Orrella dioscoreae: one gene and its partner. The main gene of each other region encodes a partner of the protein of the gene in region 2 in a complex. Links are inferred from orthologs where the notes say so. Each region holds a gene or a part of one and is shown on either strand. Other genes may lie near its edges. The genes, in order: ODI_RS10670 and ODI_RS08165.

Region 1 (7,050 bases), 530 kb from region 2 along the record:
GAGCACTTCTCGTACCTGTCGCTGTACACCGTGGCGCGCATCTTCGCGGCCGCCGGCCTGCGCGTGTGCGACGTGGAGGAACTACCCACCCACGGCGGCAGCCTGCGGGTATACGGTTGCCATGCCGATGACGCGCGCGCCGACACGGCGGCCGTGGCCAACGTCCTGGCCCGCGAGGCCGAGGCCGGCCTGCAGGATGCCCAGGTCTATGCCGACTTCCAGGCGCGCGTGGAAGCCATCAAGGACAATTTCCTGGACTTCCTGATCGCGCAGAAACGCGCAGGCAAGCGCGTGGCGGCGTATGGCGCCGCCGCCAAGGGCAACACCCTGCTGAACTATGCGGGCGTGAAGCCCGACCTGCTGCCGCTGGTGTGCGATGCGGCCCAGGCCAAGCAGGACAAGTTCCTGCCGGGCAGCCGCATTCCCGTGCGCGCGCCCGCGGCGCTGGCCGAGTTCAAGCCCGACCTGGTGGTGATCTTTCCCTGGAACATCGCCCAAGAGATCGTTGCCCACCATGCCTATATCGAGGCATGGGGCGGACGCTTCGTCACCGTCGTGCCAAGGCTGGAGATCCGATGACGGCAACCCAGGGCACGGCATCCCACTACACCATCCTGGGTGCCACGGGATTCGTCGGCTCGCACCTGCTGCGCCACCTGCGCCAAACCGGACAGGCCTGCCTTGCACCGGGACGCGACGAAGACCCCGCCCTGCTGGGCGACCTTGGTCACGTGATCTATTGCATCGGCCTCACCGCCGATTTCCGCCAGCGCCCGCTGGACACCGTCGACGCGCATGTGTGCGTACTGCGCCGGCTGCTGGCCAAGGCGACCTTCACCTCGCTGACGTATCTGTCCAGCACACGGGTCTATGCGAATGCATCGGACACGCGCGAATCAGCCAGCCTGCTGGTGAATCCCAACGAGGCGGGAAACCTGTACAACCTCTCCAAACTGACCGGCGAAGCATTGTGCCTGCATGGCGGCCGCCCGCATGCGCGGGTGGTGCGCCTGTCGAACGTCATCGGCCCTCGTGCTGATCCCGACACCTTCATTGATCAGTTGCTCGCCGAAGGCGCGCGTACTGGCGCCGTGCACTTGCGCACGGCATTGGCGTCACGCAAGGACTACATCCACATCGACGACGTGGTGGCGCTGCTTGCGCGCATCGCGCGCTCCCAGCAGGGCGGCATCCTCAACGTGGCCAGCGGACAGGGCACCAGCAACGCCGAGATCCTGGAGATCCTGTCGCGCGAAGCCGGGTATGTCTGCACTGCCGACGAAGACGCGCCCGCGTGGCAATTCTCGCCCATCGACATCACCCGCCTGCAGGAGACGTACGGCTTCCGGCCGCGCGACTTCCAGGAATATTTCCCCTCATTCATCCAGAGCCAGAGCTCGTAAAGGATCATCGTGACCTACCTCGAAACGACGCCAAGCGCCGCCCCCGACTACCGCGAAGAGAAGCGCCAACGCATCGCCAGCTTCGCCAACGACGCCGAATTCCGCGCGCTGGCGGAAACCTGGCGCGTCAAGGCGCTGGAACGCAAGTACATGAACAACTTCTCCTGGCTTGGCCGGCCGCTGATACAGCTCCCCACGGATGCCATGGCGATACAGGAGATCATCTGGGCAACCAAACCCGATCTCGTCATCGAAACCGGCGTGGCACACGGCGGCTCTCTCGTCATGTCTGCGTCCATCCTGGAAATGCTGGGCCATGGCCAGGTGCTAGGCATCGACATCGACATCCGCCCCCACAACCGCGAAGCCATCACCTCGCATCCGCTGGCACACAGGATCTCGCTGCTCGAAGGCTCGAGCGTCGACCCGGCCCTGGTCGCGCAGGTCCAGGCCCAGGCACAGGGCAAGCGCGTCCTGGTTTTCCTCGATTCGAACCATACCCATGAGCACGTGCTGGCGGAGCTAAACGCCTACGCGCACCTGGTGGCGGTCGACAGCTACGTGGTCGTGTTCGACACGTTCGTGGAAGACCTGCCCGACGAATACGTCTGGACCGACCGTCCCTGGAGCAAGGGCAACAACCCCAAGACGGCCGTCTGGGAATGGCTCAAGTCGCACCCTGAATTCCAGATCGACAAATCCATCGAGGACAAGCTGCTGGTCACGTCGGCGCCCGATGGATTCCTGCGCCGCATCGCCTGATCACGTTCACTCCCAGCCCCTGCCGGCAGACCCGATCATGATTTCAATCCACGACAGCGCGCGCGTCTCCAAGCTTGCGGATATCGAAGATTCGGTACGCGGCACTCGCATCCTCATCGGCGCGCGCAGCGTCGTGGATGCCTTTGTCAAGATCAAGCCCGCAGGCGGCACAGGAGACATCCTGATCGGCGAAGACTGCGTCATCAACGCCGGCTGCGTGCTGTATTCAGGGCATGGCATCTCGCTGGGCGACCGGGTCGCCATTGCCGCCAACTGCACCCTGGCGCCGACCAACCATGAGTTCGCCGACGCCAGCAAGCCCATCCGGTCGCAAGGTTTCCGCCCCAGCAAGGGCGGCGTCCGGATTGGCGATGATGCATGGATAGGCGCCAATTGCGTCCTCTTGGACGGCGCTGACATCGGCGAGGGGGCCGTCATTGGCGCGGGATCGGTCGTGCGCGGCAAGGTCGAGCCGTATACCGTCCACGCGGGCAACCCGCTGCGGCAGCTCGGCACGCGACAGCCGCTTTCCGACTGATCGACTAGGACACCAGGCCTGCGCGCCCGGGCGCAGGCCTGGTGTCCCTGTGGCGTGTCAGGCCTCCCTGGACATCTTTGCTTCGACGGCGAGCGCCAACCCCAGCAGGCGCCTGTCATGCCCGCCCGATGCGGCCAGGCTGATCCCCACCGGCGCCTCGCCGGGCACATGCGCCGGCACTGACACCGCGCAGCCATCCAGGAAGTTGATGAAGGTGGGATTGCGCAGTATCAGCGCATTGAAGTGGAAGTACGCGGCCTCGTCACGGACCAGCTCCGCCAGCGGCGGCGCCACGACGGGCACCGTAGGCATCAGCAAGGCATCGTACGACGCGATGCGCGCCGTCACGCGGGCAATCCATTGCTTGCGCGCCGCCAGCAGGTCGATGAAGTCGGCGGCGCTTTGCTCGCTGCCGCGTCGGATGCGCGACACCACGCGCGGATCGTAGCGGTCTTCCGCCCGGGCGATCAGGCCGCGATGCCAGGCCCAGGCCTCGGCGGCGGTGAAGCCGCCCTTGGCATTGATGTCGGCCACCTCGGCCAATTCGGACAATGCGATCTCCGTGACCTGCGCGCCGGCCTGGCGCAAAGTGGCGCAGGCGCGTTCGAACACGCGGCCCACCGTAACGTCCATGCCGTCCAGCACCTTGGTGGTGGGCACGGCCAGGCGCAGACCCGCCAGCGGCAGGGCCTGCGGCAGATCCTCCCAGGACTCGCCCGCCATCACCGCATCCAGCAAGGCGCAGCAGGCAACCGAAGGCGCGATGGGGCCCAGGGAATCAAGGTGGGCAGACAGCGGCAGCACGCCGTCCATCGGCACCCGCCGCGCGGTGGGCTTGAACCCCGTCAAGCCACACAAGGCTGCCGGAATCCGCACCGAGCCGCCGGTATCGGAACCGATACCGGCCAACGCCATGCCGTCGGTGACCGACACCGCCGCGCCGGACGAGGAGCCACCGGGGATGCGGCCCGTGGCGCGGTCCCAGGCGTTCAGCGGCGTACCGTAGTGCGGGTTGATGCCCAGGCCGGAGTACGCGAACTCGGTCATGTTGGTGCGCCCGATCACGATGGCGCCCGCGGCCTGCAGGCGTTCCACGACCAGCGCGGTACGCGTGGCAGGGGGCGCCTCGGCCAGCACGACGGAACCGGCACGCGTGTTGCGCCCCGCGATGTCGAACAGGTCCTTCACCGAAATGGGCAGGCCTTCCAGCGGCGAGCGTGCCAGGCCCCTGGCGCGGAGAAGATCGGAGGCCTGCGCCGCCGCGCGGGCGGCGTCGGCATGGATTTCGGTATAGACGCGCGCGCCTTCACCTGCCGGATGCTGCGCGCGCGCCAGCGCGGCATCGACCAGGCTTTGGGCGGTCTCGTGGCCGGATTGGAGGGTCAGGGCAGCTTGGGCAAGGGTCGGCATGATGTGAACAGGCTCGGTGCAAGGAAAGCGGGAAGCACGCGTATCATGTCAGCTTTTCGCCCGCGCAGCAGCGTACTGCCGGCAGCAATACCCTCAGGAGACTCGCCATGACCCGGCCCGGCGCCGACGGCTCCGCCGGCCCTGCCCCCCGCCACACGCTGCCCGCGGGCCGCCTGATGGTGGGCATTGCCGTGCTTTACGCGTCGATGTGGTGCCTCTCCACGCTTGATGCAAGCAGCAAGTGGGTCCTGGCCGCGGGGGTACCCGTGCTGGTGGTCGCGTGGTTCCGCTATGTCGCCCACCTGCTGCTGGTGGCCGGCCTGCTGGTGCCGATGCGCGGCTGGCGTATCCTGCGGCCCAAGCGGGTGCAGGACCAGATCCTGCGCGGCGGCACCATGCTGTGCGCCACCCTGATGTTCTTCCTGACCCTGCGCCGCCTGCCCCAGGCCGAAGCCACGGCCATCATCTTCCTGGCCCCGCTCATCGTGCTGGCCACGGCCCCCTGGCTGCTGAAGGAAAAACCGCAGCTCTCGCGCTGGATCGCGGCCGCCGTCGGCTTCGCCGGGGTCATGATCGTGGTGCGGCCGGGATCGGGCCTGGACCCGCTGGGCGTCGTGCTGGGGCTCATCACCGCGGTGTTCTTCGCCGCCCAGTTCATCGCCACCCGGCGCGTGGCCAACGAGGACCCCTTCACGACCCTCATCTGGAGCGGCGCGGTCGGCGCCCTCGGCCTGACCGCGATCCTGCCCTTCGTGCTGCCGCCCGCCATGCCCGTTCTGGCCAACCTGGGCCTGTGGGAGTGGGTGGTCATGCTGTCTACCGGCGTGTCCGGCGCGCTGGGCCACCTGCTGCAGATCCAGGCGTATCGCAACGCGCCCGCCTCGGTGCTGGCGCCGCTGGTGTACCTGCAGATCACCTGTGCCGCCACGCTGGGCTGGCTGATCTGGGGGCAATTCCCCGGGCCGCTGACCTGGCTGGGCATCGCCATCACCTGTGGCAGCGGCGCGGGCATCGCGCTGTATGAATGGCGGCGCAACCGCCTGGCGCGGGCGGCGGCCTCCACCTGATCTTGCCCTGTCAGGCTGGGCGCGAGACCCTGCCCGCGTGGCTCAAACCGGCGCGGCTACCGGTTCGACCACCTTCCCCGCCTGCAACACCAGTTGCTGGTCGCAGCGCGCGGCCAGCGCGGGATCGTGGGTGACCAGCACCAGCGTGGCGCCCTGCTCGCGATGCAGGGCGAACATCTGGTCGATGATCGCCTCGCCGTTGGCCGCATCGAGGCTGCCCGTGGGCTCATCCGCGAACAGCAGCGCCGGGCGCACCACGAAGGCTCGCGCCAGCGAGACGCGCTGCTGCTCGCCGCCGGACAAGGTGCGCGGATAGTGATGCAGGCGCGCCCCCAGGCCCACGCGTCCCAGCATGGCCTCGGCCGCTGCACGTGCCGGTTGCCCCGCGAGCTCGAGCGGCAGCATGACGTTTTCCAGCGCCGTCAGATTCGGCAACAACTGGAAGGACTGGAATACGAAACCGACCTGGCGGGCGCGCAGCCCCGCACGGCCGTCCTCGTCCAGCGAAAACAGGTCCTGGCCGTTCAGGCTGATGCTGCCCGCGCTGGGAACATCCAGGCCGGCCAGCAGTCCCAACAGCGTCGATTTGCCGGACCCCGAGCTGCCCGTGATGGCCACGGCGGCGCCGACGGGAACCGTAAAATCAATGCCGTCCAGGATGACCAGCTCGCCCGAGGCGTCCTGGACCCGCTTGCTGACGCCACGCGCCTCGATTGCCACGTGGTTCGCCACTTTCTTACTGGGATTCATCATGCTTGTCCGTTTGTTGTCCTGCCTGACCCTGGTCTGCGCCCCGCTGCTGGCGGCCCAGGCTCAGACCGCCGCGCCGGCCAGTGGTTCCGAGTCCGGTTCCGGCATTGCGCCCCGCATCCTCATCATAGGCGACAGCCTGAGCGCCGAATATGGCCTGTCGCGGGGCAGCGGCTGGGTCACCTTGCTGGAAAAGCGCCTGGCCGAGTCCCACCCGGGCGCGCGGGTGGCCAATGCCAGCATCAGCGGCGACACCACCAGCGGCGGCGTCAGCCGGCTGCCGGGGCAGTTGAAGACCCACCAGCCGACTATCGTGATCCTGGAGCTGGGCGCCAATGACGCCCTGCGCGGCCTGTCGCTGGACATGACCGAGAAGAACCTGCGCACCATGACCCGTGCTGCACGCGACGCGGGCGCCACCGTCATCATCGCCGGCATGCAGATCCCGCCCAACTACGGCAGGCAATATACCGACCGCTTCCGCGACGTGTTCCCGCTGGTCGCCAAAAGCGAAAAAGCCGAGCTGATCCCGTTTTTCCTGGATGGCATGGCGGCCGACCGCGCGATGTTCCAGGCCGATGGCCTGCACCCGACGGAAGCGGCGCAACCGGCGATCCTGGAAAATGTCTGGGAGGTGCTGGGGCCGGTGCTGAAGCAGCCGAGCTCGTGATCGCCCGGCAGGCGCTGCGCGATGGACTCACTACCGCTGCGCCATGACGGGCTGTCCCCCTCCCGCAAAGCCACCGCAAAAAACAAACGCCCGCGATGCGGGCGTTTGTTTTTTTGCTGCCGGCAATACTGCCGGCAGCCTGCGATCAGTTCGTCTGGGCTTCGCCTTCGACGGCAGCCTTGGCAGCGGGCAGCACGCGCACGTCGTAGCGCTGGCGCAGTTGCTGGATCACGGCCTGCTGTTCGGCCTGGCCCCAGGCCTGGCTGATCTGCTCGCGCAGCGCGGCCTGCTGCTGGGGCGTCACGGTGCCGGCCTCGACCTTCTCCAGGCGGGTGATGACGAAATTGCCGCCATCGGCCGCACCGGCGTAAGCGGGCAAGGTGGCGCTGGGCAGGCGCATCACGGCCTCCAGGGCCTGGCGCGACAACGCGCCCGGATCCTGGCGGCTGA
Region 2 (7,251 bases):
AGGTCGCCTTGCGCGCCCGCCGGCTGGGCGTCACCTCGGACAATGTCGACCTGCTGGCCGAGATCCGGCTGGAATCCATCCAGGCGGCGCTCTCCGAGCAGAAGCCGGCCGTGGCCGTCATCGATTCCATCCAGACCGTCTATTCGGGCGAACTCACCGCCGCGCCCGGGTCGGTGTCGCAGGTGCGCGAGTGCGCCGCGCAGCTCACCCGCTATGCCAAGCAGACCGGCATCCCCATCGTGATGATCGGCCACGTCACCAAGGACGGCACGCTGGCCGGTCCGCGCGTGCTCGAGCACATCGTCGACACGGTGCTGTATTTCGAAGGCGACACGCACTCCTCTTTCCGCCTGGTGCGCGCCTTCAAGAACCGCTATGGCGCGGTCAACGAGCTGGGCGTCTTCGCCATGACCGACCGCGGCTTGCGCGGCGTGGCCAATCCATCGGCGCTGTTCCTGTCGCAGCATGCCCAGCAGGTGTCCGGTTCCTGCGTGATGGCGACGCAGGAGGGCACGCGGCCCCTGCTGGTCGAGATCCAGGCCCTGGTGGACAGCGCGCATGCGCCCAATCCCAAGCGCCTGACCGTGGGGCTGGAGGGCAACCGCCTGGCCATGCTGCTGGCGGTGCTGCACCGGCACGCGGGCGTGGCCACCTATGACCAGGATGTCTTCGTCAATGCGGTGGGCGGCGTGCGTATCGCCGAGCCCGCGGCCGACCTGCCGGTGCTGCTGGCCATCATGTCCTCCTTGCGCGACCGGCCCTTGCCCCAGGGCATGATCGCCTTCGGCGAAGTCGGCCTGGCGGGCGAGATCCGCCCCGCGCCACGCGGCCAGGAGCGCCTGCGCGAGGCCGCGAAGCTGGGCTTCAACGTGGCGCTGGTGCCCAAGGCCAACGCGCCGCGCCAGCCCATCGAGGGGCTGGAGGTCTGGGCGGTGGATCGGCTGGATGCGGCGCTGGAGCGCTTGCGCTAACGGCGGCGGCCGGCAGTCTCTTTTTCATTTCGGAGTTTTCCCGTGTCTCTCGTCGTCCTGGTGATCGGCTGCCTGCTGAGCGGCGCGGTCATCGGCTTGCTGGGCGGCATCCTCGGCATCGGGGGCGGCCTGATCGCCATCCCCGCGCTGGGCCTCGTGCTGGGCATGGACCAGCAACTGGCCCAGGGCACGGCGCTCGTCATGGTGTTGCCCACCGTGCTCATGGCCGTGCGCAAGTACAACCAGCAGGCCCGCATCGACCTGTCGGTGGCGGCGGCCGGCGCGCTCAGCGCAATGGTCTGTACCTGGCTGGGCGCGCGCTGGGCCCTGGGCATGGACCCCGTGACCTTGCGGCGCAGTTTCGCGGTCTTCCTGTTCTGCGTCGGGGCCTTCTACGTCTGGCAGACCTGGCGCAAGCCGCGCACGGCGGCCGGGCAGGGCGGTGGCGCGCAGGCGTCCGCGCCCACCCTGAAACGACGCCAGGCCGCGTTGCTGGGGGCGCTGGCAGGAACGCTGGGCGGCTTCTTCGGCGTGGGCGGCGCGGTGATCGCGGTGCCTGTCATGACCGCGGTCTACGCGTTGCGCCAGGCGGCGGCGCAGGCATTGGCGCTCACCATGATCATTCCGGGCGCCTGCGTGGCGCTGTTCACCTATGCGCGTTCCGGCAGCACCGACTGGGTCGTGGGCGGGGCGCTGGCTGCCGGCAGCCTGCTGCTGGTGCCGGTGGGGGTGCGCATCGCGTATCGCCTGCCCGAGCGCGGCCTGCGCGCGGCCTTTGCCGTGATGCTGTTCGGCACGGTGGCGCTGCTGCTGGCCGAGGGATGAACGCTGACGGCCCGGTCAGCGTCCAGACAGCGTAAATTCAGTTACGACATTCTCCTTAAGTTTGCGGAAACCTCCCGCGTCCAGCCCCCTCCAAGCCAGTACGGAGCCACTGGCATCTTGCCCGTGCCCGGTATCACCGGACCCGGACGTCCGGTTGCTTTCTTGCAAGGAGAGTCCACCATGACGACACAAGCACGCATCGCCGCCTTCCTGTCGACCTCGGCCCTGTGCCTGGGGCTGGCGGCCGGCCCGGCCGCCCATGCCGCTGAAACGGGCCGAACCTCGGCCCAGGCCAGCAGCCAGGCAGCCCATGGCACGCACGCAAGTCCGCAAGCCAGGCCGCAAGCCAAGCACGGCAAGACCACGGGCCATACCCAGGCGCACCAGCCTGCCCACAAGCCGGGCAAGTCCACGCAGTCTTCCCAATAACCCGCGCGGCCCTGCCGTGGCCTGCGCGGCAGGGCCGTTGCCCTTTCTCACCGACGCGCACCCGGCCAGGCGCCAGCCTCGGCCGGGTGCGCGCGTGGCATTCCTGCCGTGCCCTGCAACCCGCGCGTCCCGGCGCGGTCACACCGTTTCGGTATGCTCGGTGCCTGTGTCGCAGTTGCAGGTGCTTTGTCTCCGTCCCTTCCGCAGCCGTCCGGCCGCGGCCCTCCCGCTGATTGCCTTACCATTGCGCCATGTCTCGAACCCTCGCGTCCTCCGCCGCAGTGTCCTCCCCGTCCCCTTCCGGCCGCCGGCCGGGCTGGTCCCTGCGCATGGCGTGGCTTGCCATGGTGCGCGACATCCGCGCCGGCGAGCTGCGCCTGCTCATGCTGGCGCTCATCGTCGCGGTGGCCGCGGTCACGGGCGTGGGCTTCCTGTCCGATCGGGTCGGGCGCGCGCTGGAGCGCGATGCGGGCCAGATGCTGGGGGGCGACATCGTCCTCGAGGCCGATGGCGCCATCGACCAGGCTTTCGTCGACCATGCCCGCAACCTGGGCCTGCGCACCTCGCGGGTCTGGCAGTTCCCGTCCATGGTGGGCAACGGCGACACCCTGCAGCTGTCATCCATCAAGGCGGTGGAGGGCGACTATCCGCTGCGCGGCCGCCTGCGCGTGGCCGACAGCGCCACGGGCGAGGAGCGTCCCGCCGAGGGCGCGCCGGCGCCGGGGACGGTCTGGGTCGACCCGCAACTGCTGGGCATGACGGCGCTTGCCGTGGGCGACATGCTGCACGTGGGCGATACGCAATTGCGCATCGCCCAGGTCATCCGCTACGAGCCCGACCGTGGCATGCAGTTCGTCAACGTGGCGCCGCGCGTGCTGCTGCGGGCCGAGGACCTGCCCGCCACCGGGCTCATCGGCCTGGGCAGCCGTGTCGGCTATGCCTTGCTGCTGGCCGGGGACGAGGCGGCGGTGGCCAGCTACCGCGGCTGGCTGCAGGACAATCTGCAGCGGGGCCAGAAGATCGCCGACCTGGAGTCGGGCCGGCCCGAGGTGCGCCGCACGCTCGACCGGGCCCAGCTTTTCCTGTCCCTGGTGGCGCTGTTGGCCGTCATGGTCTGCGCCGTGGCGGTGGCGCTGGCCGCGCGCCGCTACACCTTGCGCCATCGCGACGGCGTCGCGGTCATGCGCTGCCTGGGGGCCACACAGGGCCAGCTGTTGCGCATGCTCGGCCTGGAGTTCGCCTTCATCGCGCTGGCCGCGTCGGCGGTCGGCTGCGTCGCGGGCTATGGCGTGCACGCCTTGCTGGTGGCGGGACTGGGCAGCCTCATCGACACGACCTTGCCGGCAGCCAGTTGGCGGCCGGGCGTGCAGGGCATGCTGGTGGGCAGCTGGTTGCTGTTCGCCTTCGCGCTGCCGCCGGTCGCCGAGCTGTGCCGGGTGCCGCCGGCGCGCGTCCTGCGGCGCGAAGGCGCGATGGCGGCCAGCTGCGCGGCCATCGGCTACACGGTGGGCGCGGCGGGTTTCGCCGGCCTGGTGTGGTGGTTCGCTGGCGATCTCAAGCTGGGCGCCATCGTGGCGGGCGGCTTCTTCGGCGCCTTTGCGCTGTTTGCCGGCGTGGCCTGGGTGGCCCTGTCGGCCGTGCGGGCCCTGCGCGCGCGCATCCACGGCAGGCCGGCCCTGCGTTTCGCACTGGCCGGCATGGCCAGGCGCCGGGCTGCGTCGGCCGCGCAGATCTGCGCCCTGGGCCTGGGCCTGATGGCGCTCTTGCTGCTGGCCATGACGCGCACCGATCTCATCGACGGCTGGCGCCAGACCATGCCGGCCGACGCGCCCAACCGCTTCCTCATCAATATCCAGCCCGACCAGCGCGAGGCCGTGCAGGCGCGGCTGCAGGCGGCCGGTATCCACGACGTGAAGCTCTGGCCCATGATCCGCGGCCGCCTGGTGTCCATCAATGCGCGCGCCGTGGCGATTTCCGATTACGAAGCGCCGCGCGCGCGCCGCATGGTGGATCGCGAGTTCAACCTGTCCTACGACAGCCAGGTGCCCGCCTACAACGAGATCCTGGCCGGCCGCGAGTTCGATCCCAAGGCCATGGAAGTCTCGATCGAAGACGGCCTGGCCAAGACGCTGGGCATCCAGCTGGGCGACACGCTGGGTTTTGACGTGGCCGGTGCCATCGTCAACGTCGAGGTCACCAGCCTGCGCGAGGTCGACTGGGACACGATGCAGGTCAACTTCTTTGCCCTGACGACGCCTGCCGCGCTGGCGGATGCGCCGCAGAGCTGGCTGACCTCCTTCCACTTGCCGCCTGAGCAGGCGGGCCTGATGCAGGCGCTGGTGCGCGACTATCCGAACCTGACCGTCTTCGACGTGGGCGCGATCCTGGCGCAACTGCAGACCGTGCTGGACCAGGTGGTGGCGGCGGTGCAGTGGCTGTTCGCCTTCACGCTGGCCGCGGGCGTGCTGGTGCTGGCGGCGGCCTTGTCGTCGACGCGCGACGAGCGCACGCACGAGGCGGCCCTGATGCGGGCCCTGGGCGCCACCCGCGGCCAGCTGGCGCGCGCGCAACGCCTGGAGCTGCTGGCGCTGGGCGCCCTGGCGGGCCTGCTGGCCGCGTCCGGCGCGACTGGCGTATCCTGGGCGCTGGCGCGCTTCGTCTTCGATTTTCCGCTGTCCCTGCACGCCTGGCCCTGGCTGGCCGGCATGGCGGCAGGCGCCCTGGCCGCCTGGGGCGGCGGTTCCCTGGCTTTGCGGGGCGTGCTGCGCACGCCGCCGCTCATTACGCTTCGAGGCGCCTGATGGCGACAGTCCTTCCCATTTTCGAACCCTTCGACACGACCCGCTCCCTCTACGATCAGCTCGGCCAGGAGGCCGGCGTGCGCGCGCTGGTCGACCGTTTCTATGACCTCATGGACATGGAGCCCGACCTGAAGGAACTGCGCGCCGTGCACGGCCCCTCGCTGGACAGCGCCCGCGACAAGCTGTTCTGGTTCCTCTGCGGTTACTTCGGCGGGCCGGACCATTACGTCTCGCGTTTCGGTCATCCGCGCCTGCGGGCGCGCCACCTGCCGTTCGCCATCGACAGCCAGGGACGTGACCAGTGGGTGACGTGCATGGGCCGCGCCATGCAGGACCAGGGCCTGCCCGAGCCCCTGGCCGAAAGGCTGTTGCACACCTTCTACGGCACCGCCGACTGGATGCGCAATCGTGAAGGCTGAGGCAACCGCCCAGGTTGCCGCGCCCGCCGGCGCGCAGGCCATCCGCCATGCCTGGCGGGGCGGCGCCATGCTGTATGACCCGGCGGTGATCACGCAGCCCGATCCGGCGCTGTTCGATCCCGCCACCCACGGCGAGCAGGCCCGTCCCGTGGGGGCAGGGGGCCGCCAGGCGGCCTGGTTCCTGTCCCTGCCCGGCGGCACGCAGGCCGCCTTGCGCCACTACCGCCGCGGCGGACTGGTGGGCAAGCTGGTGCGCGCCACCTATGTCTGGACCGGCGAGTCCGATACCCGCGCATTCGCCGAGTTCCGCCTGATGGCCGAACTGCGCGACGCGGGGCTGGCCGTGCCGCGTCCGCTGGCCGCCGGCTACTGGCGCCACGGCCTGGGCTATCGCGCCGCCTTGCTGACCGAGCGCATCCCGGATGCGCAGCCGCTGGCCTTGCGGCTGGAAGACGCGCTGTGCGAACCCGCCGCACAGGCCATCGCCGACATGCATGCGGCCGGGGCCTGGCATGCGGACCTGAATCTCTACAACATCCTGATAGACCGGCAGAACCAGGCCTGGCTCATCGATTTCGACCGCGGGCGCGGCGGCGGGGTGGACGCCGCCGCCCGGCAGGGCAACCTGGCCCGCCTGCGTCGCTCGTGCGAGAAGGTGGCAGGCGCGCGCGGCGTGGCGTTCTGGGCGTTGCTGGCGCGATCCTATGAAGCAGCCTGGCGGGCTCGGCAAGGCTGACGCCGGACACCCCGGATCGCCTCGTCTTTTCGCCATGTGAAGCCCGGCCCGGGCCCCGCCCCACGGCGGAAAAAAGGCTTTATTATTTTGGGTTTGGCAATTTTCTGGTTCTACGCGGGGGAACTCTCATGTCTATCGGAAACGCGGGACGCGGCGGCAAGACCGTGTCCGGGTTGGTCGCGGCGCTCATGGCCTTGTCGGTCTCGGCAGCCGCCCAGGCCCAGGACAACAAGACCGTCAACGTCTACAACTGGGCCGAGTACACCGCGCCCGACACCCTGCCCGGTTTCGAGAAGGAAACCGGCATCAAGGTGCGCTACGACGTCTACGACAGCAATGACACCCTGCAGGCCAAGCTGCTGACCGGCAAGTCGGGCTACGACATCGTCGTGCCGTCCACGCACTACGCCGCGCGCCAGCTGGAAGGCGGTCTTTTCCAGAAGCTGGACCGCAGCAAGATCCCCAACTGGTCGCACCTCGATCCCGAGATCATGGCGCTGGTCGCCACGGTCGATCCGGGCAACCAATACCTCGTGCCCTGGGGCTATGGCACCAACGGGCTGGGCTACAACGTGACCCGCGCGCGCGCCGCGCTGGGGGCCGATGCCGACCTGGGCAGCTGGGACACCCTGTTCAAGCCCGAGAACGCCGCCAAGCTGCAGTCCTGCGGCATCTCCATGCTGGACGAGGCCGCGCAGGTTTTCCCGGCCGTGCTGCACTACCTGGGCAAGGATCCCAACAGCAGCGAGCCCGCCGACTACCGCGCCGCGCTGGACGTCCTGAAGAAGATCCGCCCCTACATTCGCCAGTTCAGTTCCTCGGGCTATATCGACGAGCTGGCCGCCGGCGACCTGTGCATGGTCTATGGTTTCTCGGGAGACGTGCTGATCGCCGCGCGCCGCGCCAGGGAAGCCAGGAAGGACTACGAGATCGACTACTACCTGCCCAAGGGCGGGGCGCCTGCCTGGTTCGACACCATGGCCATCCCCAAGGACGCGCAGAACGTCGATGCCGCGCATGCCTTCATCAACTACATCGAGACGCCGAAGGTCCACGCCGCCATCACCAAC

What was found.
Region 1: the proteins of ODI_RS08165 (region 2) and ODI_RS10670 are in contact, whole or in part, in a cryo-EM structure (PDB 9GE8), measured with the Escherichia coli proteins. The link is inferred for Orrella dioscoreae from one-to-one orthologs.

The regions. Positions count from the first base shown.
Region 1 is NZ_LT907988.1:2,283,127-2,290,176, reverse strand. What follows is about bases 4,079-7,050. They hold ODI_RS10670 (ABC transporter ATP-binding protein), read right to left. Parts: upstream 5,934-7,050; coding sequence 5,223-5,933; downstream 4,079-5,222. Other genes in these bases: ODI_RS10660 (SurA N-terminal domain-containing protein), read right to left, coding at 6,746-7,050; ODI_RS10665 (arylesterase), read left to right, coding at 5,932-6,600; ODI_RS10675 (DMT family transporter), read left to right, coding at 4,221-5,180; ODI_RS10680 (amidase), read right to left, coding at 4,079-4,116. In the rest of the region: ODI_RS10700 (class I SAM-dependent methyltransferase), read left to right, coding at 1-579; ODI_RS10695 (NAD-dependent epimerase/dehydratase family protein), read left to right, coding at 576-1,403; ODI_RS10690 (cephalosporin hydroxylase family protein), read left to right, coding at 1,413-2,165; ODI_RS10685 (acyltransferase), read left to right, coding at 2,140-2,703; more of ODI_RS10680, read right to left, coding at 2,761-4,078.
Region 2 is NZ_LT907988.1:1,746,396-1,753,646, forward strand. What follows is about bases 2,079-5,251. They hold ODI_RS08165 (ABC transporter permease), read left to right. Parts: upstream 2,079-2,476; coding sequence 2,477-5,026; downstream 5,027-5,251. Other genes in these bases: ODI_RS22260 (hypothetical protein), read left to right, coding at 2,079-2,225; ODI_RS08170 (group II truncated hemoglobin), read left to right, coding at 5,026-5,251. Outside these bases: DNA repair protein RadA, read left to right, coding at 1-971; ODI_RS08155 (sulfite exporter TauE/SafE family protein), read left to right, coding at 1,014-1,796; more of ODI_RS22260, read left to right, coding at 1,977-2,078; more of ODI_RS08170, read left to right, coding at 5,252-5,445; ODI_RS08175 (3-deoxy-D-manno-octulosonic acid kinase), read left to right, coding at 5,513-6,181; ODI_RS08180 (polyamine ABC transporter substrate-binding protein), read left to right, coding at 6,370-7,251.